2 regions of the Paenibacillus sp. 1781tsa1 genome follow, and region 1 is predicted to be linked to the other one. Evidence: riboswitches for the same ligand, from Rfam matches in the RefSeq annotation. Region 1 holds a riboswitch; the other holds the start of a gene.

What was found. A riboswitch is a leader RNA that binds a small molecule or an ion and turns the genes downstream of it on or off. The one in region 1 is predicted to bind FMN.
Region 2: another riboswitch for FMN. It lies ahead of ribD (bifunctional diaminohydroxyphosphoribosylaminopyrimidine deaminase/5-amino-6-(5-phosphoribosylamino)uracil reductase RibD); the one in region 1 lies ahead of NKT06_RS17390 (DMT family transporter).

The regions. Positions count from the first base shown of each region.
Region 1 covers NZ_JAMYWY010000001.1:3,960,635-3,977,196, reverse strand. Annotated here, with positions in the region: gene mobB (molybdopterin-guanine dinucleotide biosynthesis protein B) at 1-25, shown strand, start outside; gene xerS (tyrosine recombinase XerS) at 215-1,321, opposite strand; gene NKT06_RS17430 (GNAT family N-acetyltransferase) at 1,502-1,990, shown strand; gene NKT06_RS17425 (SDR family NAD(P)-dependent oxidoreductase) at 2,060-2,833, shown strand; gene NKT06_RS17420 (aldo/keto reductase) at 2,961-3,854, shown strand; gene NKT06_RS17415 (amino acid permease) at 4,475-5,821, shown strand; gene NKT06_RS17410 (YqcI/YcgG family protein) at 5,877-6,638, opposite strand; gene NKT06_RS17405 (LysE family translocator) at 6,721-7,347, opposite strand; gene NKT06_RS17400 (DUF1989 domain-containing protein) at 7,484-8,092, opposite strand; gene NKT06_RS17395 (amidase) at 8,147-9,643, opposite strand; gene NKT06_RS17390 (DMT family transporter) at 9,960-10,940, opposite strand; FMN riboswitch at 11,085-11,238, opposite strand; gene NKT06_RS17385 (DinB family protein) at 11,323-11,823, opposite strand; gene NKT06_RS17380 (CGNR zinc finger domain-containing protein) at 11,968-12,519, shown strand; gene NKT06_RS17375 (amidohydrolase family protein) at 12,640-14,007, shown strand; gene bcaP (branched-chain amino acid transporter BcaP) at 14,529-15,965, shown strand; gene NKT06_RS17365 (hypothetical protein) at 16,226-16,562, shown strand, end outside.
Region 2 covers NZ_JAMYWY010000001.1:4,535,897-4,552,458, reverse strand. Annotated here, with positions in the region: gene NKT06_RS20530 (purine-nucleoside phosphorylase) at 58-882, shown strand; gene NKT06_RS20525 (D-alanyl-D-alanine carboxypeptidase family protein) at 1,187-2,308, shown strand; gene spoIIAA (anti-sigma F factor antagonist) at 2,452-2,805, shown strand; gene spoIIAB (anti-sigma F factor) at 2,802-3,257, shown strand; gene sigF (RNA polymerase sporulation sigma factor SigF) at 3,272-4,027, shown strand; gene NKT06_RS20505 (DMT family transporter) at 4,114-5,040, opposite strand; gene NKT06_RS20500 (AraC family transcriptional regulator) at 5,149-6,057, shown strand; gene NKT06_RS20495 (hypothetical protein) at 6,714-6,875, opposite strand; gene NKT06_RS20490 (stage V sporulation protein AA) at 6,920-7,576, shown strand; gene NKT06_RS20485 (stage V sporulation protein AB) at 7,557-7,985, shown strand; gene NKT06_RS20480 (spore germination protein) at 8,010-9,677, shown strand; gene lysA (diaminopimelate decarboxylase) at 9,782-11,113, shown strand; gene NKT06_RS20470 (peptidylprolyl isomerase) at 11,362-11,793, shown strand; gene NKT06_RS20465 (hypothetical protein) at 11,906-13,219, shown strand; FMN riboswitch at 13,386-13,552, shown strand; gene ribD (bifunctional diaminohydroxyphosphoribosylaminopyrimidine deaminase/5-amino-6-(5-phosphoribosylamino)uracil reductase RibD) at 13,874-14,977, shown strand; gene ribE (riboflavin synthase) at 15,038-15,706, shown strand; gene NKT06_RS20450 (bifunctional 3,4-dihydroxy-2-butanone-4-phosphate synthase/GTP cyclohydrolase II) at 15,739-16,562, shown strand, end outside.

The DNA of each region.
Region 1 (16,562 bases):
GTTAGAGATGGTGCAAAGCGAATGAGTAGGCTACGTGGGTAAGGTAAGAGAGATTATAAAACGTAATATTTATTATGTAAACCTAAATTGTTTATAGTGTTACATCGGATCTAGATTATTTTTATATTATCAGGAGAATCCATCAAAAAAGCAGCAGACCTTTCTCGGATCAAAATCCTTGATGCGGTGTGCTGCTTTTATCTTGTTAGAGAGGTTACATCCCGTCGTCAGTACGACGTTCGATGGCTTCGGACATCGTTTTGTCGGTAAGGTGAGCATAGATCTCGGTTGTTTCCGTAGAAGCATGTCCAAGCTGCTCCTTGGTTTTGTAGATATCATTTTGCAAATAATAGTCGGTTGCGAATGAATGTCGTAATTTGTGCACGGTCAAGTATGGTTTGCCAAAACGTTTGGCATATTTCATAATCATGGCCTGGATCGCTCTTTTGGTCATTCGGCTTCCTTCTGAATCTCCGTTACGCAAAGCAATGAACAGACCTTTCTCTCGCTTGGGCGTACGATAACGTGATTGCCGTAAGTTCATATAGGTCGCGAGTTCGTCCTTGGCCTGTTCCCTGAAATAAACGGGTGTTTTGTACGTCTCATCATTATTACCTTTGCGATATACATACAGGAGTTTGTTGTTCAGATCGAGGTCATCGACGTTCAGGTTCACAACTTCCGATACCCGTAAACCTGAATTGAGTATCAGGCTGGCGATGCAGGCGTCCCGTTCTTTGTTCAGCTCATGGGAATACAGTGCCTGTTTGTTCTTCTCCATATCGACAGCGTAACCTTCAAGGATATAGCCGATAAATTCTAGCAGTTCCTCTTCCTCCAGAATTTTACCTTTGAGTTTGGCAGCGGTGTCCTTGGGTTTATGGGTACGTTTGATCTCGATTTTGGCCATAATGTTCCGCTTCAGCAAAGGGTAAAAGTCTTCATCTTCCGCAATCTGGCTCAGGTAATGAAAAAGGGAGCGAAGGGAAGAGAGTTTGCGAGAGACGGTAATTCTGGAATTGGTTCCTTCCCGTTTGGTTGTGAGAAATAACCGATAGGCGGTAACCGAATCCATGCGCAGGACTTCCAGTTCATTCAAAGTTACTTCTTTATTAGAGCTTGCCTCGGACAGCCCTTCTGCTCGCAACCAACCGAAGAAAGCTTCATAATCTCTCAGATATTCGAGCAGGGTTGAAGGGGACAAGTCAGGTAGCTTGTAGTCCATGAATTGCTGAACGAACCAAGGCATGGAAGGTAGTTTTTCATCCAGCTTGCATCGATCAATCTCTTTTTGCACGTTGGTCAAGTTCGACACCTCCATGTGAAAAACATATAAAATTAATATTCAATCTAATCCTATTCTATGCTCTAGTGTACCATAATTTACATGCTCACAGCCTGTTCACCGAAGTAGGCAGTATATTGATGGGATGCTTCCTTGCCCTTCGGCACGTAAACCTTTAAAGTAATCAGTATACGTAGAGCAGAGGAGGTGAACCGGATGAATATGAAAATAGAGCTGGTTCCCCGCGAACGCAGTCAGGTGATTCGGCATTTAATGCAATTTTATCTATATGATTTTACCAAATATCTGAATATTGATGTGGACAGTAACGGTATTTTTCCTGAATATCCCGGTCTGGAGGCATTCTGGACAGAAGAAGACCGCAAGTTTCCTTTTTTGATTTCAAGTGATGGGGCACCTGCAGGGTTTGCTCTGGTGGAGAAATTGGAACCTGGAAGTAAGGATAACGACTACTATTTGACTGAGTTTTTTGTGATGCAAAAATATCGGCGCAGTGGTGTGGGTACTCGGGCAGCCTATGAATTGTTTAGACGTTTCCCAGGGAGATGGAAAGTGACCCAGGTTCGTAACAATGTCATTGCGCAGGCGTTCTGGCGTAAAATTATAGGAGATTATACGGGAGGCCGTTTTCGAGAGAAGTTCCATCCGGAACTGGGCAATCCAAGCCAGTATTTTGTAACCTGATCCCAATCGGGATTTACCTACATATAAAACATTTGCTTAAATGAACAATTTAATGAAGGAGTGAGTGACATGAACGTACCCACATTCCATCTCGATGGACAGACAGCATTGGTGACAGGTGCAGGGAGAGGGATCGGAAAAGCAATTGCGATTGGACTTGCCCAGTCAGGCAGTGACGTTGTACTTGTATCCCGAACAATGAAAGAAATAGAGGAGACAGCTGCTTACATTTATGAACAGACAGGGCGTAAAGCGCTCGCTCTAACTGCGGATGTGACATCAAGAGAACAAATGGAAGAGACGTTTCAAGAGGCGATCTCGGAGATGGGTAGTCTGGACATACTGGTGAATAACGCAGGTATGAACATACGGACACCAGCACTTGAAGTTACGGACGAGCAGTGGGAGACCATCATGCAGACAAACTTAAAATCGGCTTTCTTTGCTTCGCAATTGGCGGGTCAGCATATGAAGGAGCGCGAGGGTGGGAAGATCATCAATATCTCTTCGGTAGGCGGCCACACAGCTCTTCGAACAGGGGTCGTATATGGCGCGACCAAAGCTGCATTGATTCATATGACCAAAGTTCTTGCATTGGAATGGGGGAAATATGGAATCCGTGTTAATTCAGTAGGACCATGGTATTTCCGAACACCGCTGACCGAAAAACTGCTGGATGATCCCCAGTATTTGCAGGAAATTGTAAGTCGTACACCGCTACAGCGAGTGGGAGAACTGGAAGAAGTGGTAGGGCCGGTTGTGTTCCTGGCATCAGATGCAGCGGGATATATAACGGGTCAAACGTTGTTGGTTGACGGTGGAATGTCCATTTATGGTTTCTAAATAAATGAAGTTGGGTGCAGTCTGGAAAAGTGGGTGGCTTAACCAACTCATGGGTAATAACATATGGGAAGTTATCTGTATTTCTATTTATCTGTACCCAATTCACTGAACTTGGAGGACGATAACCATGGAACTACGTAATTACGGAAACACGGGCATGAAGGTAAGTACACTTGGATTTGGCGGAGCGGAAATAGGCAAAAATGTATCCAAAACGGATGTAGCGACATTGTTGAATAGTGCCCTCGATGCCGGATTAAACGTGATTGACACGGCTGAATGTTACGGTGACAGCGAGGAATTAATCGGTGAGGTGCTGTCCCATCGGCGTGACGACTACTATTTGTTCACCAAATGTGGACATGCTGCCGGGATCGAAGGTCCGGATTGGGATGCCAAAGTACTGGAGCAAACGATTGACCGTAGTTTGAAACGGTTGAAAACGGACTATGTGGATGTTATCCATTTGCATAGCTGTTCTGAAGAAGTTCTTCGACAAGGAGCAGTAATTGAAGTACTGCAACGTGCCAAGGAAGCAGGAAAGACCAGATTTATCGGATATAGTGGGGATACAACAGATGCGCTGTATGCGATTCAGACCGGAGTATTTGATAGCCTGGAGACTTCATTAAATATCGCAGATCAGGAAGCAATTGATCTTACGTTGCCTGAGGCAAGAAAACGAAACATGGGTGTAATCGCGAAAAGACCAATTGCCAATGCGGCCTGGACGTATGAAACACTTTCGGAAGAGGCTTATCCATTTATATACTGGAAGCGCTTAAGTGAACTTAACTATGGTTTTCTGGGTGAAGATGCTCAGGCAGCGGTAGAAACAGCACTGCGTTTCACGCTAAGTACCGAAGGCGTAGATACGGCTATTGTAGGAACAGCCAAGCCCAATCGCTGGCAGCAAAATGCCGACCTTGTGGCTAAAGGGCCACTACCACAGAAATTATATGATGAGATTAGAGCACGATGGAAAGAAATCGCCGGAGCAGATTGGACTGGCCGGACTTAATATAATGCATATATTTTAGGGAGTCGCCATTATGGCGGCTCTTTTTATACCCAACATAAAATATTTTCAACATATGAAAAATTCACAACAGCATTCGGAACAGAGGCTGAGAAAAATTTTAGGGAATCATGGCTAAACGTAAGCCAAGTCCGATAACCGATGAAAAAGGAAAAATTCCAGGAAGTAGCCCTTCTTACAAACGACTAAATTTATAAAAAACAACGAAGCTTTTGAGATCATAAGAAAAATAGCAAGTCTTCGTTCGATATGAATGAAACAACGACTTTATTATATTATTTCAACATATGAAAAATTCACAATAGAAAGATCATTCTCTCACTTTAGTTACCATATCACATAAAGTTTCGTTAACGCTCCGACATGTTTAAAAGGAAAACCACTCCAAGCGATAGAAGTCAACAACATTTTTTTTCGGATTTTAAATAGGATTGAGAATATCCTTCGGAATGATGCCTAAAAGTATATAGCTTAAATTCCTCATCAGAATAAATTAAACATATTAAATATTATGTAAACTAATAATAATTCTTTTGGTAATACGGACATAAAACCTCCATGACCTGTAAATCGTAAGGGGAACAGGTTGAAGGAGGAGCTTCATGAAAAGTCAGCAACACCGTAAAAAAGACAACGATAAACTAAGTTGGGTCAGCCTGTCTTTATTTGGCGCGGGTTGCACACTGGGAACTGGATTTTTTCTAGGAACCAGTCTCGCAATTCATTGGGCCGGCATATCCGTGCTTATATTGTTGGTGCTGGCGGCGGCAGGTACTTACTTTGTATTTGGTGCGCTGGCACAGATGACCGCAGATGATCCAAAGGAAGGTGCTTTTCGAACGTATGCAGGCGAAGCATTCGGACCTTGGGCTGGTTTTGGTAGTGGATGGATGTACTGGTTCTCTGAAATGCTCATCATGGGCAGCTCATTAACGGCACTTGGGCTGTTCTCTCAATTCTGGTTTCCCAAGTTTCCGCTTTGGGCATTTGTTGCGATCTATGCCGCTATAGGTCTGTTCATTGCTGCACTGGGAGCGAAGGGATTAACCAAAACGGAGAATATTCTTGCTGTAATCAAACTTGCTGCAACGGTTGCATTTATAGCTATAGCAGGAGCAGCTTGTCTGGGTTGGTTACCTGTAAAAGTGACGCCTGAACAATTAAAGAATGAATGGTTCCCTCATGGAGGTAAAGGAGTATGGACCGGTTTCATCTATGCATTCTTTGCTTTTGCCGGGATCGAGGTCATGGGCTTGATGGCAGCCAACCTTAAAGAGCCAAAAGATGCAGTGAAATCAGGTCGAGTAATGTTATTATCGGTGAGTACACTCTATGTGATTGCCATTGCGTTGATCCTGTTTCTTGTGCCTTCAGCTCAGTTGACCCCGGATGAAAGTCCTTTGGTCAAAGCCATGTCAACCATTGGCTTAACCGTAGTCGTGCACATTCTCAACGGAATTCTGATTATTGCCGGATTCTCGACGATGGTGGCTTCGCTATATGCCATTACGTCCATGTTGGTGAAACTCGCAGAAGATGGAGATGCACCTAAGCTGTTTACGAAGACCTGGGGGAAAAAGGACATGCCACTTCAGGCATTGTGTTGCACAGCGGCCGGATTACTCCTGTCTACGTTGATGGCATTATGGATGCCCAAAAGCCTTTTTGAATATGTGACGACAGCCGGTAGTCTGGTGTTGATGTATACATGGCTACTTATCTGCATCACATACATTAAGAAATTGAAGCCTGTGAAGTGGAATCGCATCAAAGTATGGATTGCCATGGTATTAATTGTGGCCGCTGTGGCCGGAACAGCGATGGAAAAAGCCAGCAGAACGGGTCTGCTGGCAAGCGTGGGACTTGTGGTGTTCCTTGGGATCATCACATATATTGTTCACAAAGTACGTGGCTCCAAATCGGCGCAATCTTCACCCTCCAGACCTTAAGCAACTTTCACGGAGGTTACCCAATATATGAAGAGTACGTAATAAGTGCTTAGGATTATTTCGTCAACTTGCCCAAAGCTTGCTTCATCCGCATGAATGGACATTTGGAAGGTGTCTGCTCATCATCAGGCAAAAAATATTGTTTCCATTCCAGATTATCCTGCTGACCATACCACATCAGTGAAGGGTGAGCAGGTACAGCATCATACGCGGCGAGACGTTTGCGGATTAAGGTTTTCATTTTACGGCCAAGAGGGGTGTTGTCATTAATGGATTCGAATACCCACCGCGGTTGAAAAGCAAACATGAGATAAGGAAAATGTCGGCTGGCTCGGAGTTTATGTGCTGGAGTCGCACAGAAACAAAAATATGGCTCACCCCCAAAGCAAAACTCCCAAGACGAATCATGAGGGTCAGTTGAAATATGTTCCGGCCAAGGCTCGGTATCGTGTGAACTTACCCGATTAAGCATTTGCCAGAATAAGGTCTGATATTGCTCCACCGTTGTGTGATCTTTCAGATCACTTGGCGTCTCACAGATCACGACCATGGAAGCATAATGACCGGTGTCTCTGGAGACAGGACCATATTGTCTAAGCAGATCGGCCATATCTTCAGCAGCATGTTCTGATCGGGGGTCACACGTAAAGCCATATCTCAAATGTCCTGACAGAAATCCCATTCGTCCTGGTACACATGGATACGTATTATTTTCATCGGCAATCATATCTGCAAATTGCGAATAAGCGTCCTGCTGCCAAGATGGAAGACGCTCATATAAACTATTTATTTCGTCGGCACTATACAGCTCCGCCATTGATTCCCAACTCCATTCCACATGATACCGTTACAGTATTAATGTGGGGGAAGTTGGGTGACTGTCCAGCCTGATTTTATTGTCAGAAAAAAATGGAGCGCACAGCTTCGTACCCGAAATACAAACCAAATCCGATCAGGCAAATTCCTGAAATGATGGAGATCCAGCGCAATACATTCTCACTGCTATGTTTGTGGAATCGACTGGCCATGCCAGCCATAATGACATCCCACACCAGGATACCGATGAATATGCCTGAACTGTAGAGCAACAAATGAGCGGTGTCCGTATGCTTGACAGTTGTCGCGAGAATAGAGCCATAGATCCCAAGCCAGAACAAAATATTCAGTGGATTGGACAGAGCCATCAAAAAGCCGGATATAAAGGATTTTCGAACAGTGGCTTCCGCAGTAGATGTACCGTGAATCCCCTGTTTCAGCTTCGAGAGCGTTTCCACTCCCGTGTAAATCAGAATAAAACTGCCAAATGACCAGAGAAAAGAGCGCATGAACGGCGTGTCCAGAAAATGGGCAACTCCAAAATAAATCAGCAGCATATACACCAAGTCTGCAAACATAGCTCCGAGTCCTAGAATCCAGGCATGCATGAATCCATGTCGAGCTCCACGGTCCAGTTGAGCAGCATTAATCGGACCGATTGGAGCGGACAATGATATTCCCAGAATAATATAACTGAACAGTACAGACATAAATACGTTCACTCCTTAACGGGTTCGACGAATTGTACCAGTCGTCACAGAAAATGGGTACAAGTCATCGTATTCCCGCAAGGAGTGAATTAGAACAGCTGCTTTTTATCATAGTGCGTCAAGGCTTGTTATTCTGTTAAAGTTCCACATCCAATTGGATTGGGGTGCAGTTGTAGCCGTTGCATGAGCTTTCTTCACAAGGGCAAGCGGAGAGCCCGATCGTGAGATCCATTAATGCCTCCATCTCGATATAATCACCTGCACGAGAATCGGGAGCTACAACATCAATCTTACCTTCACTGTCTACAACCGACTTCATAAACAGATTAAAGGGATAGTGTTGATCCGGCGGTAAGATTCCGAAGGGTTCCAGTGCCGTGTTCAGATTGTGATAACAACTGGCGTGGTCCTTTTTATCGTATAACACCTCATACATTTCTGGACGACAAGCTGAGTTGAAGAAATCATGAACCCCAACGGTGTCACGGACAATCTTGAGTAATGGTTGATATTGATTGGAATACACAAATTGTCCCGGTTTAATTCGGTAAGTACGTAATACGTCCATGGTCACACCGGGGTCCAAGCGATGGTTAGCATCTGTAGCATCGTATGCCACAAAATCAATAACTTGCTGTCCCTCCAGATCCGTTATGCGTAATAAGGAACCTTTGCTTACTTTCAGAGCATATCCCGTTTTGGCAGGGATACGATAAGACTGTTTATGGCGCTGATTCGTATTCATCCGTCACATTCCTCCGCTACTTTTTGCTTTCAGTATGCGGAACAGATGAAGTTTTCATGCTGGGAATAGTGGATTACCTTTCATCCCGATCCAGAGATCTGATTGTTCAAGCTGTGCAGCCAGATGTAATAACCAATCTTCACGTCCCTTGGTTGCCATCACTTGTACACCCATTGGCAAACCTCCAGGTGTGATATGCAGAGGTATACTTATCGCAGGCTGGCCAGTCAGATTCGCAAGCTGGGTGAAAGGTGTATACGTAAGACTGGGCTCAAACATTTCATAGATGAGTTGTTGCTGCTGGGTCTTGTCCAACTCACTAATCCGCATCAGATTACGGATCTGTTCGTCATGAGGTGTTAGTTCCCCAATCTTAGGCGCAGGAAAAGCATTAACAGGTGTGACGTAGAAGTCATAACGCTCAAACAAGGTGGACATCTGAGCTGCGGCTACATCCCATTCAGCTAAGCTATGTACAAATTCCGCGGCGGACACCTTTTTGCCAGCTTCAGCCAGAACCCAGGATTCAATCTCCATATCATCGGAGGTCAGAGCGCGGCCCATGGATCGTTCCATGGTAGAAATCATCGCGGCCATCTCTCCACTGTTCATCATGTAATAGTTCTCCATCAATCTAACTCCGTTGACTGGACTCAGCTTTTCTTCAACATAATGACCTTGTTCTTCCAACCAGCGAACGAGCTTGAATACAGACTCTTTGGCTTCTGCACTGACGGGTGTACCTACAGGCGAATCCGTTGTGTATGCAATTTTCAGTTTGCGTTGATGTGGATAGCTCATATCTGCCAAGTAACTGCCCGGAAAGAGTGGCGCATGAAACGCAGCTTCAGGCTGTATGACTTGTAAGGTATCAAGCAATGCAGCACTGTCCCGAACCGAGCGAGAGAGGGCGAAATCAATCGATGCGCCTTGCCATTGACGACCAACTCCCGGTCCTACAGGTGTGCGCCCACGAGTTGGCTTCAATCCAAACAGTCCGCTAAAGGAAGCCGGGATACGAATCGAACCGCCTCCGTCACTGGCTCCGGCCAGAGGAACAATACCCGAAGCTACAGCGGCAGCGGCACCACCGCTTGATCCACCTGGAGAGTGATTGATATTCCAGGGATTGCGACTTGGACCATGGAGGCGGGGCTCCGTAATATTTTTCAAGCCAAACTCGGGCGTATTCGTATGTCCTATGATGAGAAAACCCGCATCACGGAGTCTAGTGACAAAGTTGGAATTACGTAATGCCCGATGCTCGCTGAACAGACGGGAGCCTGAAGTGAGAAATTCACCTTCCAAGGATTGAGAGATATCTTTCAGGAGCAGGGGCACACCGGCAAAAGGTTGTTCTCCAGGGCGAACTAAACTGGCTTCCTCCCGTGCGCGATTTTCATATGTACGAATAACTGCATTAAGTTGCGGATTCACTTCTTCAAGGCGTGCAAACGCCGCTTCCAGCAATTCAACCGGGGATACTTCCCGGGATCGAATCAGTTCAGCCAAACCTACGGCGTCGTGTGAGGTATATGAGAATGAAGACATTATGATCGTTCCTCTCTGAATATAATTCATCTGTTTATTCCATATGTCATCGTACCACCGGATTAGACAAAAGACAAAACATAGAAGAGACGTAGTGCGATGATTTGCATATTCGGTATGAGGTCGAATGGAAAAGAGGGAGGAGTTGCGATATCAAAATAAAGCAGAGGGTTAATAGCCATATTACTCATTGAGAAAATGATCGTGTAATATTAATGGAATGGAAATGAAAAAACCATTGCTCATCTAATACGATGTACAATGGTTTTATTTTAAAATTCGATTATTGATTTATATGTGATGCTAGGATATTACCTTACTCTGTTCGCAGCTTTGGTGCCGCATCCGCCGCAGTTGATGATCGTTCCTGCTGTTTGGAAATGGCAAAGAGGGCAACCCAGATTAAGATAAAACCAAGCAGCTGCTCCCATGTAATTAGCGTACGGAAAGCAATCCAGTTCACCAACACACCTGCCATCGGGAAGCTGAGTTCTGCAAGAGTTGCAACAGAAGCTTTGGTTGACGACAGACCTTTGTAATACAACAGAAGACTGAGCAAACCTGGTAACAATGCCTGACCGAGAATGTTGAGGATCACAGCAGTCTGTTCACCCGTTCCGGACGGAAATGTCCATGCCGCACCTTCGTTCCATGTCATAAAGATCAGGAGCGGGAGCGCAACGACAAAGCGAAGGGAGGTGACGGTTTCGTAACGCGCCTGTCCCAGCATCAATCGTCCCATAACGGTTGAACCTCCCCATAAGGCAGCAGCACCAAGGGATAACAAGCTTCCAGCATGAATCCAGTTGTCCCAGTTACCTAATGGCAATGTGAAGCCAAATGTAAGCAGGTACGTTCCTGCTAATGCGATGAAGAACAATCCACCGAAGCGACGTGGCAACGTTTCTTTCAATAACAGTTTAGCCAGCACGATAGCGAAGAGTGGTTGCATTTTTTGCAATAAAAGCACCGTGTTCGGATCATTATGCGTAAGTGCCATGGTGAACAACACCGTTGCGAGTGCTGAACCACCCCATGAGATAAAGATCACGGCAATCCAGTGGCGAGCGCGCAGGTTTTTCAGATCAGCCCGAAATTTCCACAGCACAGGAATGGCAATCAGACTGACAATGATATGTTCCACCAGTACAATCTGCGTGGATGTCATCGTGTTTAGCAAAATAATGCGGAAGAGTGGGTCGACACCCCATAAGGCGGCGCCTAGAACTACAAGCCAGAATCCGGTATTACTTCGCTCCTTGCGGTAAACAGGTGATGCTGCTGATGTCTTTTCCATATTCAGGACTCCTTCGTCAGAACACGGAATCTTCAGTTGGCAAAATCGACAAAAGCCCCCGTTTCGGTATATACCAAATAAACGGGGGCTCATCCAAGGACATGCGTCAGGAAAGAGGCCTTTCCATGAACGGCATGTCAATGTGTTGATCTTCTCTCATCCGGACTGTACCGTCGGCCTTGGATTCACACCAAGTCAGTCGCTAAATGTCCTTCTTTAAGAACAAATAGCGAGTCGCGGGCTGGTTCCGAAGAACATCACCGCCGGTTGGGAATTGCACCCTACCCCGAAGATCCTATTCAATTATATAGTGTGTTGAACAAGCTGTAACATTAATAAGTTCATCTTATTCCTGTAAGCGCTAGCAGTTCAAGCATTTTTTTTAGAAAACGATTTTCCAGCTTCCTTGCTGTCTGCGAAGGAGCACGATCTGACCTGCGTGATAGGCATCGTGAAGGATCCAGCGGGCAAGTTCGTGTGCCCATTTCTCTTTGGAGTCCATATAAGCAGCTTCAAGTTCTGACTCTTCGAGTGCAGCTAATTGATCTCGCAATTGTTGGGCTAATCGAGTTGTACTCTTCATCAGTGTATTCCATCCGTCTTCATCCGTTGCATCTCCAGGATTGCCAAACGTGTATTCATTGGAGTCTACAGCAGGGAGGGTAGGCTCTTTACCTTGCATGCGACATAATAAGCGATGATTGTAATAATACATATGGTTAACCAACTGCCAGATGCTTAATCCTCCTGCGGGTGGAATCCAGGCGGCTTGCTCTGCTGTAAGACCTTCCAAAGACTTCGACAAAGGTACAATCCAATTGCATTGATCCCATGTATCATCCTTTTGAATAAGTAACACATCTAGTGCTGTTGTTTTCGTCATTGTCGTTTCCTCCTTAAGTATCATTGTGATGTATGATGTAACTAGCTAAAACTGATTAATGAGGTTACACTTAATATAACACATCAAAGACAGAATGTAACCATCTTTATTGAATTAAGATAGTTACACTAAACGGAGGTAAACATGGACAGACTTTGGACTGATTTTGTAAACAGCGATTATCACGACTGGCGTGGGGGAGATCGATCGGAGGACAGGCTCGGGAAGGCGAACTGGCAGCAAGACTTTCTGGATCGATGGCAACTTAACGCCTCGGTTCCTGCATCTCCAGAAGATGAGTTCTCGATGAGAAATTTCAGAAATGAATTGATGGCTCTTGGAGCCCGCGTGTCTTCAGGAGCATTATTAACGGATTTAGAAAAACAATGGTTGAACGGTGTTATGGAAAAAGGGCATGTGAGAAGAACATTGACTACAATTGATCAGGAACTGAAACTCCAACTGGTAGCTGTGGAAGCTCATTGGCATCAGGTGATGGCTGAGGTAGCTGCTGACTTTGCTACGACTTTGGTGGAGGGAGAAGCGGGCAGGATTCGAATCTGTGATAATTCGGATTGTCGCTGGATGTTCTATGATGATACCCGAAGCAGAACACAGAAGTACTGTGATGATAAGATGTGTGGCAATCTGATGAAGGTTAGAAGATTTCGGGCAAAACGCAAATTCCAAAATTGATAAATACTAACAATAACTATATAATGTATATATACTAGCGAAAAAATAGTCAGAAGCAGTACAGATTTGTAAGCAGGATGTGATCGTCTTTCAAACCAAAATAGATGGGAGATGTGTCTTGTGCGGACAAGTTATCTGTTGAAAAATGGCTGTGTGTTGTCGATGGATGCTAAAATTGGACAGTATAAGAGGGCGGACGTTCTGATTCAGGATTCACTGATCATGGCAATCCAGCCCGACCTGGATATTCCGGATGCGGAGATCATTGATGCTTCATCGATGATTATTATGCCTGGGCTGGTGGACACGCATCGGCATATGTGGGAATCACTTGTCAAAACAGCGGGAACCAACTGGTCGTTACCAGTTTATTTGCAAAATCTCTATTATGGTGCGATGGGAAGCAAGCTCCGCCCACAAGATAGTTATATTGCCAACCTGCTCGGTTCCTTGGAAGCGCTTAACGCAGGAGTGACGACAGTAATGGATTGGAGCATGCCGTATTCCCCTGACCATACGGATGAACTGATTCGTGGACTTCAGGATGCTGGCATTCGGGCAGTATTTGCTCATGGAGTTCCTGGTGAGACGAACTACTGGAACCGAGATAGTCAACTGACATATTCAAATGATGTGCGAAGAGTCAAAGAACGTTATTTTTCATCACGGGATCAATTGCTTACTTATGGGCTTGCCATTCGTGGTCCGGAGTTCAGTCATTGGGATACAACGGTGAAAGAGATCGAACTAGCACAAGAACTGGATGCGATCTGTTCCATGCATGCCGGATTTGGCAGTTGGGGATCTGTGGATCGGTCTATTAGTCACATGTACGAAGCGGGACTATTAAGTCCACGAGTGAATATCGTTCATGGTAACACCATGGGCATGGATGAATACAAAATGCTGGCAGATAGCGGTGCTTCCTTGTCGGTCACACCTGAAGTTGAAATGATGATGGGGCATGGATATCCGGCCACCGGCTATTTTCTTGAACATGGGGGAACCCCTACACTAGGTGTAGATGTTGTAACGTCTACAGGCGGAGATATGTTCTCACAGATGAAGTTTGCACTTCAGGCTGAACGATCCAGAGCCAACGAACAACTTTTGCAGCAGGGTGAGATGCCAGGTGAATTGAACTTGCAGTCCAGCCAAGTACTGAGATTTGCAACTTCGGCTGGTGCACAAGCATTGGGATTAGAGCAGAAGGTCGGTACATTGACCCCGGGAAAAGAAGCAGATCTGATCATGATTCGTACTACGGATCTGAATCTGTTCCCCGTCCATGATCCAATCGGCGCTGTCGTTCAGTTCGCCAATCCATCCAATGTGGATACCGTGTTTGTGGCAGGTCGCCTTGTGAAGCGAGAGGGTAAGTTGTTGCATGTTGATTTGGACGCTATTCGTCATACAGCGATGCAGAGCCAAGAATATTTGTTATCCCAATACCGGATGTCGGACGCGGAGAGAATTGCTTTTTCCTAATTCGCTTTTTCATAAAAACCAGAAATAGTTACTTCGTATTTTCATATACACCTCTAGCTGTATAAAGAGGAAAGGAAGAGCCATATCATGCGATGTGGCTCTTTTACATGCCTTCATATCGTCGAATTAGACAGGATAAGGGAGGAAGGGACAGCGGAAAAAGACGAAAAAAGCTCTCATTCTCTTGCCTTCATATAACAAGGTAATTTAGTTGTTTTTTATAGAAAATAAGGCTACTAAAAACTGCGCATAATATAAATTATACGCAGTTTAGTTTTAAATCGATTTTCATATTCAACCCCGTGCAACAGTTCATGATAATTTTCGCGAAAAAAGAACAAAATAAGAGATCCTTAAAAATAAATTTAACCAAGCAACGCGATAACGTGTAGAATTCGATAGGTTTTTATAGGTGATCGATAAGATAGAACAAATGACTTTTTCATAGAACAGATGGGAAACCATTTAATCTCTGCTACATCCATAGCACATTCAAGATTCATGACGAGAGGAACATGACTATGCGTGAGAATGAACATCGATCTTCATTATTTCGTAAAAAACCAATTGCGTCGGAGGGCGATAACAGCAGTGCATTAAAACGGGCGCTCGGTCCCTTGGACTTAACCACACTTGGGGTGGGCGCTATTATTGGTACCGGGATTTTTGTGCTGACCGGTGTAGCTGCCGCAACGTATGCTGGCCCGGGTCTTGTACTGTCATTTTTGCTGGCAGGTATCATATGTGCCTTCGCTGCATTGTGTTACTCGGAGTTTGCCTCAAGCATACCGGCATCGGGTAGTGCGTACACGTATAGTTATACGGCTTTTGGCGAAGTGATTGCCTGGATTCTGGGATGGGATCTGATATTGGAATATGGATTCGCGAGTGCGGCGGTAGCCAGCGGATGGTCTGGATATTTCCAAACGTTGTTATCCGGATTCGGTTTGGAGTTACCCCATGCGCTAACGAGTGCGTTCAGCCCGGAAAAGGGAACCTATTTTGACATCACGGCTGCGGTCATTACTCTAATCATCACTTTCTTGCTCACCCGAGGGGTGAAAGAAGCGGCTCGTGCGAACGGTATCATGGTAGCGATTAAAATCATTGTGGTGCTGATCTTCATTGGTGTAGGTGTTTTCTATGTAGAACCGACCAACTGGCAGCCTTTCTTGCCTTTTGGCATCTCCGGTGTAACTGCGGGAGCAGCAACCGTATTCTTTGCTTACATCGGATTTGATGCGGTCTCCACAGCGGCAGAAGAAGTTAAGCGGCCACAACGGGATTTGCCGATTGGAATTATTGCGTCACTGGCGATCTGTACCGTTCTCTACATCGTTGTATCATTGATCCTCACAGGCATCGTGCCGTATAACATGTTGAATGTCAGTGATCCGGTTGCGTTTGCATTTGAATTTGTGCAATTGAAGGGATTGTCCTGGATTGTATCTCTTGGAGCGATTGCCGGCATTACGACCGTATTGCTGGTCATGATGTATGGTCAGACACGTCTGCTCTATTCCATGTCTCGTGACGGACTGCTGTCACCGGTCTTCTCCAAGGTTAGTGGTAAAAGTCAGACACCAGCTGTAGGGACATGGGTTGCAGGCATTATCGTCGCTTTGTTCTCCGGGTTCATCTCGCTGGGACATCTGGCGGAGCTTACGAACATCGGAACGTTGTTTGCTTTTGCAGTCGTAAGTCTGGGCATTATCGTGTTGCGTAAAAATAACCCTGATCTTAAACGCGGCTTTCGCGTTCCACTTGTGCCACTCATTCCGATTCTGAGTGCCTTGGGTTGTGTGTACTTGATGACACGCCTTGCAGCGCTGACATGGATTACGTTTTTTGCGTGGTTGATCATCGGATTGATTATCTACTTTGCGTATGGACGCCATTACAGTCATCTGAATCCGGCACGCCGGATCTCCAGTGCTTTCAGAGCGAAGGATAAATAGATTAGTCGAGAACGTCTTTAACCGAGAACATCTTCATTTTTCCTCATTTCGTATCGCTTAGGCGAAGCGGGATGGGGATTTTTTTTATATAGAAAGATAAAGGGTGATAACAGAAGGGAAAGGTTGGTATTTTCTTCATATATGGGTAAGTAATAAGGGACGTAACCAACATAATCAAGGGGCCGGGGTTGCGGCTAAGCCAAATATGAAATATATTTGGGGATGTGACATGCCATCAGACAGAAGAGAGGGGATGTATCATGAACACACCATTACATACGAATTCAGATCATCAAAATGCAGCTTTTGGATTTGCACTAGCTGACTCAGCCGTACTTGCAGATGCACAATTGCTTGTTTCACATTTAGAGGATTCACAAACCATACAGTTGGATATTGATCCGCAGCGCCTTCTGAAGGATGGACGTAAAGTATCTGTCATTGCACAACAGTTGGATTCACCAGTCAATCGTCAGGATGCCCATATCATCTATGGTCAGGAGCTAGCATATGTGCACTATGCTGTTAACCTGAAAGCAGATAGCACGATCTCGATTGCTTCTATTGAAGGCGTTGAACACCCTGTTAATCTGGGTT
Region 2 (16,562 bases), 580 kb from region 1:
CCAAACGCCGTTATACATAAGACGGATCGTTTCAACTCAAGGAGGAACATACATCGCATGACAGCATTAAACCAACAAATGATTTCGGAAGCAGCATCTTATATTCAAAGCAAAAGCTCCATCAAGCCGGAAGTCGGTTTGATTTTGGGTTCGGGTCTTGGCGTACTGGCAGAACTGATTGAAGATGGCGTAAGCATCGCTTATCAGGATATTCCACATTTTCCGGTGTCCACGGTAGAAGGACATGAAGGTGAACTATTGGTCGGCACCATTAAAGGTCGTCCAGTTGTGATGATGAAAGGCCGCTTCCACATGTACGAAGGATATGGTCCTGAATTGACAGCTTTCCCGGTACGGGTTATGAAAGAACTGGGTGTAAGCAGCTTGCTTGTAACCAATGCTGCGGGGGGCGTGAATACGTCGTATGAAGCTGGAGACTTGATGCTGATCTCTGATCACTTGAATCTTACAGGCAAAAATCCACTGATCGGACCAAATGACGCTGCACTGGGCGTACGTTTCCCTGATCTGTCCGAAGCCTATAGCCGCCGTTTGCGTGCGCTGGCGAAGGATACGGCCGCATCACAAGGTTTTAACGTACGTGAAGGGGTATACGCAGGTATGCTTGGTCCGAACTACGAGACACCAGCAGAGATCAGAATGCTGCGTACATTGGGCGCAGACGCAGTGGGCATGTCCACTGTATCTGAAGTGATCGTGGCACGCCATGCAGGCCTGGAAGTGCTCGGTATTTCCTGTATCAGCAACATGGCTGCCGGAATTCTGGACCAGCCGCTGTCACATGATGAGGTGATGGAAACGACAGAGCGTGTTCGTGAGTCGTTCCTGGCGCTGGTATTGGCTGTTATTCCGCAAATGTAAGCAAGATTTGAGTAAAGAAGGTTACCTCTTCGAATGAGAACTCATCGGGGGTAACCTTTTTTTTTGTTATGTTGAACGTACGCTTACTCATGCGTTGAGTAAAGTGCGTTTTTTTCGCTTTGATCACATTTTCAATAAAAGTTCGGGAAATCATGCTTTACATGGAATAATTTACTGGAAACGGGCCGACAATGATTAGCAGTACATGCATGGAACATGCAGTAAGCAAGTCATTTGAGGAGGTAACCTTGTGAAGAAAAGAATAATGGCATCGTTCATGACCCTTTGTATCCTGCTGTCCCTTATGGCATCAACGGCATTGGCTGAAGAAACACCGAAGGCAGCGGGAGGGACGGATCTTGCCCCGTCGGCACGCTCTGCGATCTTAATGGATGCGGACACGGGAACCGTCATATATGAGAAAAACAGTCATGATCAGCTGCCTCCGGCGAGCATTACAAAAATTATGACCATGCTGCTTACAATTGAAGCAATCGACTCGGGTAAGCTGAAACTGACGGACAAAGTAAGAACGAGTGAATATGCCGCTTCCATGGGCGGTTCGCAGATCTTTCTGGAGCCTGGGGAAGAGATGACAGTCGATGACATGTTAAAAGGGATCGCGATGGCTTCAGGCAATGATGCCTCGGTGGCTATGGCTGAGAAGATTGCTGGTTCGGAAGAAGCCTTTGTACAGCTGATGAATGAGCGTGCGAAGGAGCTTGGCATGAAGGATACTCATTTTGCCAACTGTAACGGTCTGCCGGTTGATAATCATTATTCTTCCGCCCATGATATTGCCGTCATGAGCCGTGAACTGCTGAAGCATTCCGGGATTACGAAGTACACCGGTGCCTATCAGGATTACCTTCGCAAAGATACGGAAAAGCCATTCTGGCTGGTAAACACGAACAAGCTGGTTCGTTTTTATGCAGGGGCAGACGGTTTGAAAACAGGTTACACATCCGAAGCGAAATTCTGTTTGTCTGCAACAGCCTCCAAGGATGGACTGCGTGTCGTTTCCGTGGTACTCGGTGAACCGAATACCAAAACACGGAATAGTGAAGTATCTTCGATGTTTGACTATGCCTTTAGTCAATATACGATGAAGGCGCTCTACAAGGCAGGGGATCTGCTGGGCAGTCTGAGAATCGAAAAAGGCGAAGTAGCCGAGTTGCCGCTGAATGCCACACAAAATTACAGTGTACTGATGCGCAAAGGAGCCAAATCCAATGACATCCGGCATGAATTGTTAGTTGCCAAAGAACTGAAAGCCCCGATCAAAGCCGGGCAAAGTATAGGAAAACTTGTGGTCTATCAAGGCAACGACGTGATTAAGGAGTTCGACATTCAGGCTCCGCAGGATGTGAAAAAAGCTGGCTGGTGGAAGCTGTTCAAGCGGACAACGTCTAACCTGTTTGACTAAACGGCGATTTCTGCGAGTTGCGCGTATCCTTCGAACGTATTTTGTAGTTAAATAGGGGTTTTCTTCTAGTTTTGTCGGGGGGCAGGAAAAGCCTTCGAAAGCGTAGAAATCCTTGTTCAAGACAGGGAGGAGAGTGAGCAAACGTGAACTTGCATGTGGAAATGGAACACCATCGCGGGATTCTGATTGTACGATTATCCGGGGAGCTGGATCACCATACAGCTGACATGGTACGGATGCAGATGGATGAAGCCATCCAGCGGAGACAAAGCGAGCATCTCGTACTCAGCCTGAAAGATCTGCAATTTATGGACAGTTCGGGTCTGGGTGTCATTTTGGGAAGATACAAGCTCATTAAGAATAAAGGCGGCAAGATGGTGGTCTGTGACGTCAATTCGCCGGTGTACCGTTTGCTGGAAATGTCGGGTCTGTTCAAGATTATGCCGATATACGAAAATGAGGGAACTGCTCTCTCAGGTCTGGAGGTCGTCTCATGAATGAAGGAACAGGGACAAATTTCATGAATCTGCAATTCGCGGCCAAGTCAGAGAATGAGTCGTTTGCACGGGTAACCGTTGCTGCGTTTATCTCCCAGCTTGATCCAACGATGGACGAGCTCAGTGACCTGAAGACGGTCATTTCGGAAGCCGTGACCAACAGCATCATCCACGGATACAACAACAACTCCGAAGGTGTTGTGTCCATCCAGGCCGAGATTCGGGAAGACATGATCACGATTATTGTGGAAGACCGCGGTGAAGGTATCGAAGATCTTGAACTGGCGAAGCAGCCGCTGTATACGTCCAAACCCGAACTTGAGCGGTCGGGCATGGGCTTCACCATTATGGAAAACTTCATGGATGAATTCGAAGTCAGCAGTGAGCCCGGCAGAGGCACCTCCATCAAGATGAAAAAAAGGATTGAATCCAAGAAAGCATTGTATAATTAGGGGTTGGTGTTCTTATGGATGCTGAAGTGAAACCATCTTCACAGACCTATTTGGACGATGCCGAGGTCAAACGGCTGATTGCGCTCAGTCAGTCGGGTGACCATGTTTCACGGGATACGCTGGTGAACTGCAACATCAGACTCGTCTGGTCCGTCGTACAGCGTTTTATGAACAGGGGATATGATCCTGAAGATCTGTTCCAGATTGGTTGTATCGGTCTGCTCAAGTCAGTAGACAAATTCGATCTCAGTTATGACGTGAAGTTCTCAACCTACGCGGTACCGATGATCATCGGAGAAATCCAGCGATTCCTGCGAGATGACGGTACCCTGAAGGTCAGTCGTTCACTGAAAGAGATGGCGAATAAAGTCCGCAAAAAAAGGGACGAACTGTCCAAACATCTGGATCGTCTGCCAACGATTAAGGAAGTTGCCGCAGAGCTGGGAGTAACCCCGGAGGAAGTCGTATTTGCCCAGGAAGCCAACAAACCGCCGACCTCAATCCATGAGACGGTATTCGAGAATGATGGTGATCCCATTACGTTAATGGATCAGATTGCCGACGAGTCTCAGGAACGTTGGTTTGACAAACTGGCGCTGAACGAAGCCATCGGTGGTCTCAGCGAACGGGAGCGGTTAATCGTCTATCTAAGGTATTACCGGGATCAGACCCAGTCCGAGGTTGCCAGCAGGCTGGGTATATCCCAGGTGCAGGTTTCACGTTTGGAGAAAAAAATACTGCAATCCATCCGCGACCAGATCGCACAGTGATTCGGGGATTGCGAAAACATGATTGGTGCTTATGCACCAATATACGACAACTAACAACCTTCTATCGCGCATTATGGCGAGGGAGGTTATTTGTTGTTACTACGGATCGATCCTGAACGACTGGACTGCATGACCAGCATCATACCAAGAATACATGCCGTACCCATCCATTGATAGATGCCAAAAGGTTCATGGAGCCATATAACGGTTGTTCCAACAGCAGCAAGGGGTTCTGCGCTCCCGAGCAGACTGGTTTCTTTGGGGGTAAGACTTTTAAGACTCGCAATATAAAACCAAAAAGCAATCATGGTCCCAAAAATGATTGTAAATACCAAATAACCGTAGGTTTCGAGCGGGATGCTGGCAAAATCCATTTTCCAAGGCGGGTGAATAAAACTCATTCCCATACCACCGATGATCATAGCCCAGCCGACCACAACAAGTGAATCAAACTTTTTAATCAGTTGCACGGCATATAGCGTATAAAATGCAGCTGAAACCCCGGATAACAGACCCCACATGACTGCGAGCCAGGAGACAGATAACTGCGTAAGCGAGCCATTCGTAAGCAAGAGAAAGCAGCCGCCGAGAGCCAGGATGGCGCATGAAAGATCATTGCGTGTAAGGGTAGACTGCTTCCGAAGTGCGATGTATATCATGATCATGACAGGAGACAGATACTGTAGAAGGGTAGCTACCGCTGAATTGCCGTGTTTAATCGATGCCATATACGTATACTGAACGGCAAGCATGCCTGCCAATCCAAAAATAATCAGCTGTGCAGCTGTTTTTTTATTCCTCCACACATCAAAAATCTGAACTCGCCCACGTGTAAACGACTGAATAACCAGAAGGAGTAGCCCAGCGATCAACAATCGTATAGTGACATACCAATTGACCTCAATTCCATCCAGTTGAAAGAGTTTTTGAGATACCGTACCTCCAACTCCCCAGCAGATAGCTCCCGTCAGAACGAGTACGATACCCGAAATTTTGGATTTTGCAATTGTCATCCTTTTTCGCCTCACCTTAAATATAAGAATAGTGTTATATTAGTGAGAAATGCGGTACATTAATATCAATATCACACTTAAAAATATAACTATATTGAGATGAGGGCCATGCAAAATATCGAATTTATCATCGATCACCATTTGAAAGAAATGACGGAACACCGTACCGATACATTATCCGTAGCCTGTTATGAGACAACTATTGTTCAACATGTTCACGGACATATTCCTCTCCACTGGCATGATGAATTGCAGTTTGTTGCCGTTCTTCAGGGAACGGCGTTGTTCCATATCAACGATCAAAAGATGATTTTGTCCAAAGGTGACGGGATTTTTATCAACAGTGGAATAATGCATATGGCCGAAGATCACGGGGTGAGCGAAAACTGCATCTACTTATGTCTGAATTTGTCCCCGCATGCTGTAATGCCCTCGGATCTATATATAAAGTACGTACATCCATATGTAACAGCAACTAATTTGCCTTTTCTGTATATCGAAAGAGCTAACACTTGGGGAGAACAGATCCTGGATGCTATTGCACGGATTAGAAAGGAGCTAGTGGAGCAAGTTCCTTTTTATGAAGTGAAGGTTGCTTCTGCGGTGCTGAATATGTGGAAACTGCTGATTATGAACGGATATTCGCTGGAACATGATCCATCGGAGATGAGTAGAAACAAGCGAATGAAAGACATGTTGCAATGGATTCATCTCAACTATGCCAATCCGATTAGGTTAGAGGATATTGCAAAGGTCGGACAGTTAAGTCGATCGGAGACGTGCCGTTATTTCAAGCAAATTCTTAGAAATACACCCATGCAATATGTGATCGAGTACCGCATTCAAAGAAGCATTGATCTATTGCAACTCTCCGAGCGCAGCATCACCGAAATTGCTTATGAGGTCGGTTTTAACAGCACAAGTTATTACATTAACCAGTTCCGCAAAACAATGAACTCGACCCCTTTACGATTCAGAAGGGCATTGAGTAAAAGAAAAAAAGGTAATAATTTTTGATATTGTTCACCTTATAAAAACCAATATCCAAGAGTCGCCCATACGGCGACTTTTTTGATATGCAAAATAATGCCCCACACTTCGTTACGCCTCAAATCCCCAAATTACTAAAATTAATATCCAGAAGCTACCTTCACAAGTCATTGAATTTATGAACAAAATAACCACAAAAGCTCATCTTTCAGTTCCCTCCCTGCCACCTCCCCAACATATTTATTTCAAACTTTTGGAAACGAGAGGACGATGGGTAGCGGAGGGATGGAATCGGTCAAAAAGAGCAAAGCGTGAGGGCTTAGCTAAGGATACACAAGCAACGCAGGCGGCAGATTAGACCTGAAGAAGCGAAGCGTTCGCCTTTGTCTCCAAACTTCTACACAGTTGTACAGGCATGCAGAAGAACTTCAAGAGTCATGGGACTTTGAACAAAATAACCACAAAAAACTCATCTTTCAATTCCCTCCCTGCCACCTCCCCAACATATTTATTTCAAACTTTTGGAAACGAGAGGACGATGGGTAGCGGAAGGATGGAATCGGTCAAAAGAGGCGAAGCGTGAGGTCTCACCTAAGGATACATAAGCAACGCAGGCGGCAGATTAGACCTGAAGAAGCGAAGCGTTCGCCTTTGTCTCCGAATTTCTAACACTTAGAAATCCATCAAAAGAATTTGGAGACAACAGCGATCAGAAGGTTGGTCTGCCGTCGGAGTGTCTGCGTGTATCCTCCCCCGAGCAACAGCGACCAATGACCGATCCATCCCGCAGCGCCCGCACCCACCTCCTGATCTTTTTCCAACCCGTTTGTAATAAATTTGCACATTCTTCAAATACTAACCTAAATTACGCAGTAAAGGAGTGTTATGGATGTCTCAGACACCCACTCCAATGGTCTACGTTCGACTGCGCAGCCGCATTCGCATCCAGAGGGGCAGGGCAGTCAAGCTTGGAGACATTGCACATGTACTGACCACTTCTGAAAATCAGGAGAGCAGGCTACTGGAGCTTGAACTTTTGCGTCCTGGACCGGAGGATGGCAATCTGATCCTCATTGATATATTACAGATTATTCCCCAAATTCGGCACATCTTGCCGGAAGTAAGTGTGGAACTGATGGGATCAGGTCATACGTTGGTTGAAGTCATCGCGGGAAATGGTCAACCTTCCAAGTCCCTGTTCATTCTGGTTTGGCTGCTGCTTTTCTTCGGATCAGCCCTAACCATTATGAATTTTCATGCTGATGTGAACATGCAGGAAGTACAGATTCGAATTGTGGAGATGCTCACTGGGCATCGGGACGAACATCCCTACCTGTTCCAAGTGGCGTATTCGATTGGGATTGGATTCGGAATGGCGGTATTTTTTAATCACTTGTTCAAGAAAAAGTGGAATGAGGAGCCTACCCCGCTGGAAGTGGAGATGTTCCTATACCAGCAAAATGTAGATCAATATGTGGTCATCGAGGAAAGCGAACGGATGCATGAGCAGGAACGTAGGGAGATGAATGCGGATGAGCGTTCTTAATGGAGCAATCAGCATTGTATTGGGTATTGCCGGGGGAATTGCCGTAGGAAGTGGCGTAATTGCGCTCATTCTGGTGCTCGACATGATTCCCAGGTTGGCTCAACTTACGCAATCGTATGACAAGACTCACTGGTACGAAGGGGCGCTAATCGGTGGTTCACTGCTCGGGACGGTGGCGGACTTCTGGCACTGGAAAATGCATGGGGTGCTACTGCTCAGCCCGATTGTTGGTTTGTTCTGTGGCGTGTTCATCGGTCTGCTTGCCGCAGCACTCACCGAGGTGCTTAATGTACTGCCCGTGCTAGCCAAACGGCTGGGCATGAAGCCTTATCTTTTTGGCTTACTGCTCGCCATGATTTTGGGCAAAATGACAGGTTCCCTGTTTGATTTTTTTATATATCAGCGGTAACTCGTGGCCATAGGAGGATGGAAGATGGATGAACAAACGGAGCACGCAGGCCAGGAAAATAGTGAAGGTATAACGGAAGAGATGTTACACAAGTCTGCTTATGAGATTCAGAAGGAAGAAGAGGAGAAGGCGTACAATAAGAAAAAACAAAATGAGATGTCTGATAGCATCGAGGAATCCGTGCAGTATTGGCAGGAAAATGATGATATTTCCCCGCGGATGAGTGAAAACAAAAATACGCTCAAGCAAGTTCTCGGACTTGGGGAATCCTTTGACGTGGATATGAGAGAGATGGTGCTCGGTGGCAAACATGTGGGATTGCTTCTTTTAACGGGTTTCGCCAAGGATGAGATCCTACTGGAAGTATTAAAAAGGTTAACCTATCTTACGCCTGATCAGGTATCCGAGCACGCACTAAAATCTTATTTCGACTCTTACATCCCCCACATACAGGTGGAAAAAGTCGAGAAGATGAGTGCGGTCATCAACAAGGTTCTTACTGGTATGAGTGCATTGTTCGTTGAAGGGGATCGCTCGGTCCTAGTAATGGATACCCGGAGTTACCCGGTTCGTTCACCGGAAGAACCTTCACTGGAAAGGGTAGTCCGCGGTTCCAGAGATGGTTTTACCGAAACGCTCCTGACCAACGTAACATTGGTGCGCCGCAGAATACGCGACCCTGGACTGAAGTTTGAGATTATGCAGGTGGGTCGGAGAACACAAACCGATGTCTGCGTGGTATACATTGACGATATTGTGGATAAAGTGCAGGTGGACTCAGTCCGTGAGAAAATTCAGCGGGTGGATATCGATGGTATTCCCGCCGCAGATAAACAGCTGGAGGAAGCGATTATCAACAAGGGATGGAACCCATTCCCGCTCGTTCGATATTCGGAGCGGCCGGATGTAACAGCATCCCATCTGCTGGAGGGCAGAGTCGTCATTTTCGTCGATACTTCTCCCAGTGTAATGATTTTGCCAACGACGTTCTTCGACCTGTGTGAACATGCAGAGGAAAATAGACAGACGGCATTGATGGGGACATATTTACGATGGGTTCGTTTTGCAGGGATTCTCATATCGCTGTTTTTGCTGCCCCTATGGCTTCTCATGGTAATAGAACCTTCGCTCAAACCGATGGGGCTGGACTTCATTGGTCCACAGGAAAATGTGAAGTTGCCCCTGATTTTGCAGTTTCTTCTCATAGAGCTTGGTGTCGATCTATTGCGGATGGCTGCGGTTCATACGCCTACACCTCTGGCATCGGCCATGGGTTTAATCGCAGCCATTCTCGTTGGAGATATCGCCGTGAAAACGGGATACTTTGTTAATGAGGTTGTACTCTATATGGCCATTGCAGCTATTGGAATGTTTGCCACACCAAGTTACGAGTTGGGACTTGCCAACAGGTTAGTCAGACTGTTTTTACTCATAGCAGTAGCGATATTCAAAGTTCCGGGATTGGTTGTTGGCTGTACATTGCTCATATTGGCACTCACCGTTCACCGGTCGTATAATTCTTCGTATCTATGGCCTTTTATACCGTTTAATGCAAAGGCCTTGGGTAACTTTTTATTCCGGCTTCCGCTGCTGGAAAATAAAAAACGTCCATCATTCAACAAAACACGTGACAACACCAAAATGTCCGATGATCCGGACGGTGAACTGCGAAAAAGTAAAAAACACAAATGATCTTCCGAAAAATCCATTCATCTCGCCGCCTAATTTGATATACTGGTGTAAAATCATTGGAATAGCAACTGTTCCAGTATACAAAAAAGTGAGGAATGCAGATTATGTATTTACATGGTACAAGTAAAATAAATGCGCAAGGGCATCTGGAGATTGGCGGAGTTGATGCAACAGATCTGAAAGAACAATTTGGAACCCCGCTCTATGTTGTGGACGAGCAATTGGTTCGCGAGCGTTGCAGAGAGTACATGGAAGCATTCCGTGCTTCCGGCTTGGGTTTCCAGGTTGCATACGCAAGTAAAGCATTCTGTGTAATGGCGATGTGTGCCCTTGCAGCTGAAGAAGGACTTTCCCTGGATGTTGTATCTGATGGTGAACTGTTCACTGCACTGCAAGCAGGATTCCCGGCTGAGCGCATTCATTTCCATGGTAACAACAAAACGCTGGAAGAAATCGAAATGGCTCTTGATGCAGAGATTGGATGCTTTGTTGTTGATAACTTCAATGAGTTGCATCTGTTGCAGGCTGTAGCAGCGGACAAAAATCGTAAAGTAAACATTTTGCTTCGTGTGACGCCTGGTGTTGAGGCTCATACGCATGAATATATTTCCACAGGTCAAACGGATTCCAAATTTGGATTCGATATTGGCAATGGTACAGCATTTGAAGCGATTGAACTGGCTTCCAAGCAGTCTAACCTGGTATTGCTCGGTGTGCATTCCCACATCGGTTCCCAGATCTTCGAAGTTGAAGGCTTCCAGATGGCTGTTCAACGTGTTGCTGAATTTGCAGCAAGCGTATATGAACGTCTTAACGTTGCTTTCAAAGTGGTTAACCTTGGTGGTGGATTCGGAATCCGTTATATCGACGGAGATACGCCGCTTGAAGTTGCGCAATACGTGAAGGCTATTACAGACGCAGTTAAAAATCATTTTGCCCAAATTGGCTATGCCGTACCTGAGATCTGGGTTGAACCAGGCCGCAGCATCGTGGGTGAAGCGGGAACAACGCTGTATACCGTTGGAACAAGCAAAGACATTCCAGGCGTGCGTAAATACGTTGCCGTTGATGGTGGTATGACCGATAACCCACGTCCTGCTTTGTATGAATCCAAGTACGAAGCTGTGCTAGCCAACCGTGCGAATGAGGCTGCTCAGGAAACGGTATCTGTTGCGGGTAAATGCTGTGAGAGTGGCGATATGTTGATCTGGGATCTGGATCTGCCAAAAGTGGAAAGTGGTGATTTGCTCGCTGTAGCTTGCACAGGCGCGTATAACTACTCCATGGCTAGCAACTACAACCGGATTCGTCGTCCGGCTGTTGTGTTTGTCAAAGACGGTCAAGGAGATGTCGTAGTACGCCGTGAGACGTATCAAGATATCATTCAGAATGACCTGGTACCAGCGCGCATTGGCAAACAGCCAGTAACTCGCTAATTCGTCAAAAGATAATGCGTTTCTGCATTATTCAGGATATAGGGATTCTATAATTGAAGCAGATGAAAAGGGAACTTCCTTTTTCGTCTGCTTTTTACGTATTCGGACTAAATTGTGAAAAAAGTTGCCGTTTTTTTTGCGATCCAGTCATTTTCGGTGTACACTAAGAAAAGTGCTGTAATGCTTGACCCAGGGTCATGCGTTCTGGCACCATTAACGATGGTCAATACGAAAGGAGTCATTTACATATGGCGAAACAAGCGAAAATTAAATTGGCAAACGGCGGAGAAGTTCTGATCGATCTGTTCGATCAAGAAGCTCCCAACACAGTAGCAAACTTTGAGAAACTGGCTAACTCCGGTTTCTACAATGGTCTTACATTCCACCGCGTTATCCCGGGCTTCGTAGCTCAAGGCGGATGCCCTAACGGTACCGGTGCAGGTGGCCCAGGTTACACAATCAACTGTGAAATTAACCCGAACAAACATGAGCGCGGAACACTTGCTATGGCACATGCTGGCCGTAACACAGGTGGAAGCCAGTTCTACATCTGCTACCAACCGCAACCACATTTGGATGGACAACATACTGTATTTGGTAAAGTAACTAAAGGTATGGAGTTCGTGGACGCTTTGGAAGGTAAAGACAAAATGGAAACTGTTGAAGTTGTAGAAGCTTAATACCTTCAGCTTAACTGGATCCAAACATGAAGTGCTTCTTTTATAGAAGCACTTTTTTTATTTTTCATATGACACATATTCGAAATCGATGATTGGAAAGGATGAATGAACCTTGGATATCGTTACTCAGCTAAGCTTGTTAAAACAAATTTACAGTGATCGCACGTTGTGGGACGAAGAACTGCAGGCATCGCGACATGTCGTTCCAGATCGTATATCCGCACAGGAGCGAGAAGGGCTTGAGGCAGCAGGGCATGAACCGAACCGATTTGTACGTCCGGGGCATGATGAAACGATCACTGAGCTGAAACAACTTGCAAATCAATGGACGATTAATGAAGCAGCACAGGCCTTTGTTTCTTCTTTGTGGTCAGCACCCATGATCTGGCGCTCGCTGCTTACGGGCAAGCTTATTGCAAGCGGTATGCCAAGCCATGAACACACGCCATATCCATCTTCGAGTACTTGTAAGATCTGTGGATTAAGCGTAGACCAAGCAACCGACACGACGTTGCAATGGTATTGGCGCATGACCAATGGAACACCTTTGGATGGTGATCCCTTTGGACAAGTACTGGCACTTCGAGAGCTAGCTGCCGCGCAGGGGCTTCCAATACCAAATGAGTACGACCGCTGGACACTCCGTGCGGTGTTAACGGTGCTGCGCGAATTACCTCCGAAAACACGCTACAGCAAAGCAGCAATAGCACTCAAGAAGGAACGTCTTTTGCCTACACAAAAGGAATATGCATACCGTGACTTGCTTGAGACATTAGCTCTGATTGGCATACTGGATACGCCGGAACATCCCGGAATGATCACAGAATACACTACTTACATACAGCGTGACGAGCGCCCCAATGTGCGGGTTGAGGTACAGGCGCCTCTCGCGTGGTGGGACTCATCTGTCGGAATCAATGAGAACAACCTGAACAAGATATTCCATGATTTTGATCTGACGAATATATCTCTTGCGGATAAGCCTGAAGAGAATCCAACTGTAAAGGACACAATCTTAGGGGCATTGGAGAAAAAGAGAAGTGTTCGTGGCAAAGTGCCCAAGGCATCTCCTGATGCAGGTACCGGGGAGGTACAGTCTGGAGATGTGTATGCTGTTCGGGTCCGGGAAGGCGTATGGGTGACAGTATATTGTCATGAAGTCAGAGACAAACGTGTCATCGTTGAATATCTCGATGGTGTCTTTCCTGACATGCCGGGAAAAGCCGATTTGCAGGGAACGTTTCGACCGAGAACGACTGGACGCTGGCAATGCTCGGCTATCGCGATCGATTCCACAAGTTGGGTCAGAAGAGTTGCGAGAGGTATTCCGCTTCCCAGTTCGCCGCTGCCAGAACCTGACCGCTTACCATTTCACAATGCCAAAGATTTGAAGCATATGGTGCGTTGGTGTTTTCCTGATATGTAGAATGCTGTGATGGAACTGAGAAGGATGTAAACTAAAATCGTGTCTCTTAGTGAGATGCGGTTTTTTTGCTGTATCTTAGCTTATTAAAAGTTAGTATGTGACAAAAAGGAACAAAAAACAATTGATTTTTTGGCATTAAAGTGCTAACATCCAATTAATAACGAAAGCAATCCTTCAGGGCAGGGTGCAATTCCCTACCGGCGGTGATGCAGGAAGTGTAAGGACACATGTCCAGCACTTGATGCAAAGTCCGTGACCTGTCTGCCTGTGGCAGATGGCTGATCTGGTGTAATTCCAGAACCGACAGTATAGTCTGGATGGGAGAAGGAGAGGTGCAGACCTAACAGGTTTGCATTCAGCAGGAGTTGCTGTACAGTCACGATTTGTAATGTCTTGCACTGTGCAGGGAAGATCCGGTTACGCCGGACAGTTCCATACATATGCCACACTATAAAAAGCTCTTTACCTGTAATTGATGTTGATTAAGGTATGTGTCTATTTTCATTTGCCCGAAATGAAGTTTTGGGCAAAGTGTTGGCGTGCTGTATCCATTTGACTCCTGTTGTTGACATTTGTCTCTCATCATCCCCATCGAACGGTTGTTCGACGGGGATTTTTTAATAAACAAGACTTTAAACCGCGGGGTGAACGGATTTGGAAATGATCAATGATGAATTTTATATGGCACTGGCACTAGATATGGCGGAACGAGCACAGGGACAGACGGGAATTAATCCGGTTGTTGGATGTGTAGTTGTGAAAGAGGGTCGTATTGTAGGTCTGGGGAGCCATCTGAAACGTGGAACCGGTCATGCGGAGGTGCATGCACTGAACATGGCAGGCAGCGATGCAGAAGGCAGTACGGTATACGTTACACTTGAGCCCTGCAGTCATTATGGCAAGACGCCGCCTTGCAGTGAACGCCTGATTCATGAAAAGGTAAAACGTGTTGTGGTATGTTGTGAAGATCCAAATCCGCAAGTATCCGGCAGAGGTATAAGCATGCTTCGTCAACAAGGCATTGAAGTTGAAGTTGGCGTACTGCGTGAGCGTGGAAGACGCATGAATGAAAAATTCATTAAATTTATTACAACGGGTCTCCCTTTCGTGACACTGAAGACGGCTACTACCTTGGATGGAAAAATTGCTACTCGCAGCGGAGACAGCAAGTGGATCTCCAACGAGTCCGCTCGTGAGATTGTGCATGCCCTTCGTCATCGTCACCAAGGCATTATGGTTGGTGTCGAAACGGTGATCGCGGATAATCCGGAGCTTACAACCCGCTTGCAAGTGGAAGGCATCAGCCCGGTACGTATCGTAGTGGATTCCAAGTTGCGTCTTCCAGTAGGTGCCAAAATGGTTAAGGATGGACTAGCTCCAACATGGGTATTGACAACAGACGAAGCGAGTCCTGAAGCTGCTGAACGTTTGGAAGCCTATGGTGTTGAAATTATCCGCTGTGGTCCTGGACCACGCGTGGATCTGTTAAGCGGACTTAGCAAGTTGGGTGAGCGTGAGATTGGTTCGATTTTGCTTGAAGGTGGGGGCACCTTGAATGGAGCCATGCTGGAGGCACGGTTGGTCGATCGACTGCTCATGTTTATCGCTCCTAAGATTGTAGGCGGTTATGATACACCTGGCAGCTTCCGCTTCGAGGGTGTGGAACGTATGAATCAGGCAATTCAATTGAATCAGTTGGAGATCGAACAAGTTGGAGATAATATCAGCATTGGCGGTATTCCAGTGTGGCCTGAATAAATAAATGAATTTTAAAATAGTAAGTTGGTTCTATATATATTAAACAAGGGAGGCGGCAGCATGTTTACCGGTTTGGTGGAAGAAGTTGGTCAGATCCGGCGTATTAGTCGGAAAGGCGAAGCGATGGTCCTGAATATCGGAGCTTCCGCCATCATGGACGATCTGAAGATTGGTGATAGTGTAGCAGTGAACGGAGTATGTTTAACTGCGACAACGCTGGAAGGTGGAGGTTTTACCGCCGATGTAATGCCTGAAACGTATCGCCATACCAATCTCAGTCAGCTGCAATCTGGCAGTAAAGTTAATCTGGAGCGGGCCATGCAATCAGGCGGTCGTTTTGGTGGACATATCGTTCAGGGCCACGTCGATGGTACTGGAGTGATTGGCAGTATAACACGTGATCAGAATGCGATTGTGTTTGAGATCAAGCCGGATGATCACCAGTTGTTCAAATATCTGATCCCCAAAGGATCGGTTACACTGGATGGCATTAGCTTGACCGTTGTCCATACATCGGATACCTCATTCACGGTTTCCATTATCCCGCATACCATTGGTGAAACTGTACTAAATGTGAAAAAGACAGGGGATACCATTAATATCGAATGCGATATTTTGGGTAAATATGTGGATCATCTGCTCCAGTATGGGAGAGGACATCGGGAGACTGGTGCTGGCAAGCCGCGCAGCATCAGTGAAGATTTCCTCTCCAATCACGGATTTGCATAGAAAGAGAACAGAAATAAACTGGAGGTGGACCAATGTCAGAACAATCCATTCTGAACACGATAGAAGAAGCCATATATGATCTCATGCGTGGTAAACCCGTCATTGTTGTGGATGATGAAGATCGGGAGAATGAAGGCGATTTTATCGCTTTGGCCGAAAAGGCGACACCTGAAGTCATTAATTTCATGATTACTGAAGGTAGAGGGCTGGTCTGTGTTCCGATTACACAACAACGTGCGGACGAACTTAACCTGAAACCGATGGTTCAACAAAATACGGATTTCCATGGAACAGCTTTCACCGTCTCTGTGGATCACAAAGATACGACCACAGGTATCTCGGCACATGAACGCTCTATAACCGTGAAAGGTCTGATCGATCCTGAGGCGAAAGCCGGGGACTTCCGTAAGCCTGGTCACATGTTCCCACTCATTGCAAAAGACGGCGGCGTACTTCGTCGTGCCGGGCACACAGAAGCGGCGGTAGATTTGGCCATTATGTGTGGTTCGTATCCCGCAGGCGTTATCTGTGAAGTGATTAAGGAAGATGGCACAATGGCCAGACTTCCGGATCTGCAGGAGATTGCCCGCAAACATGATCTGAAGCTGATCAGTATTCAAGACATGATTCGTTACCGTAACGAAAAAGAGCAGCTGGTTCAGCGTGAAGTGGCTGTACGTATGCCAACGGACTTTGGTGAGTTTCAAGCGGTGGCTTATACAAACGCTGTGGATAACAAGGAGCATGTGGCTTTGGTTAAAGGTGAAATAGATGGTTCCAAACCCGTACTTGTACGTGTGCACTCTGAATGTTTGACTGGCGATGTATTCCATTCCCATCGTTGTGACTGTGGTCC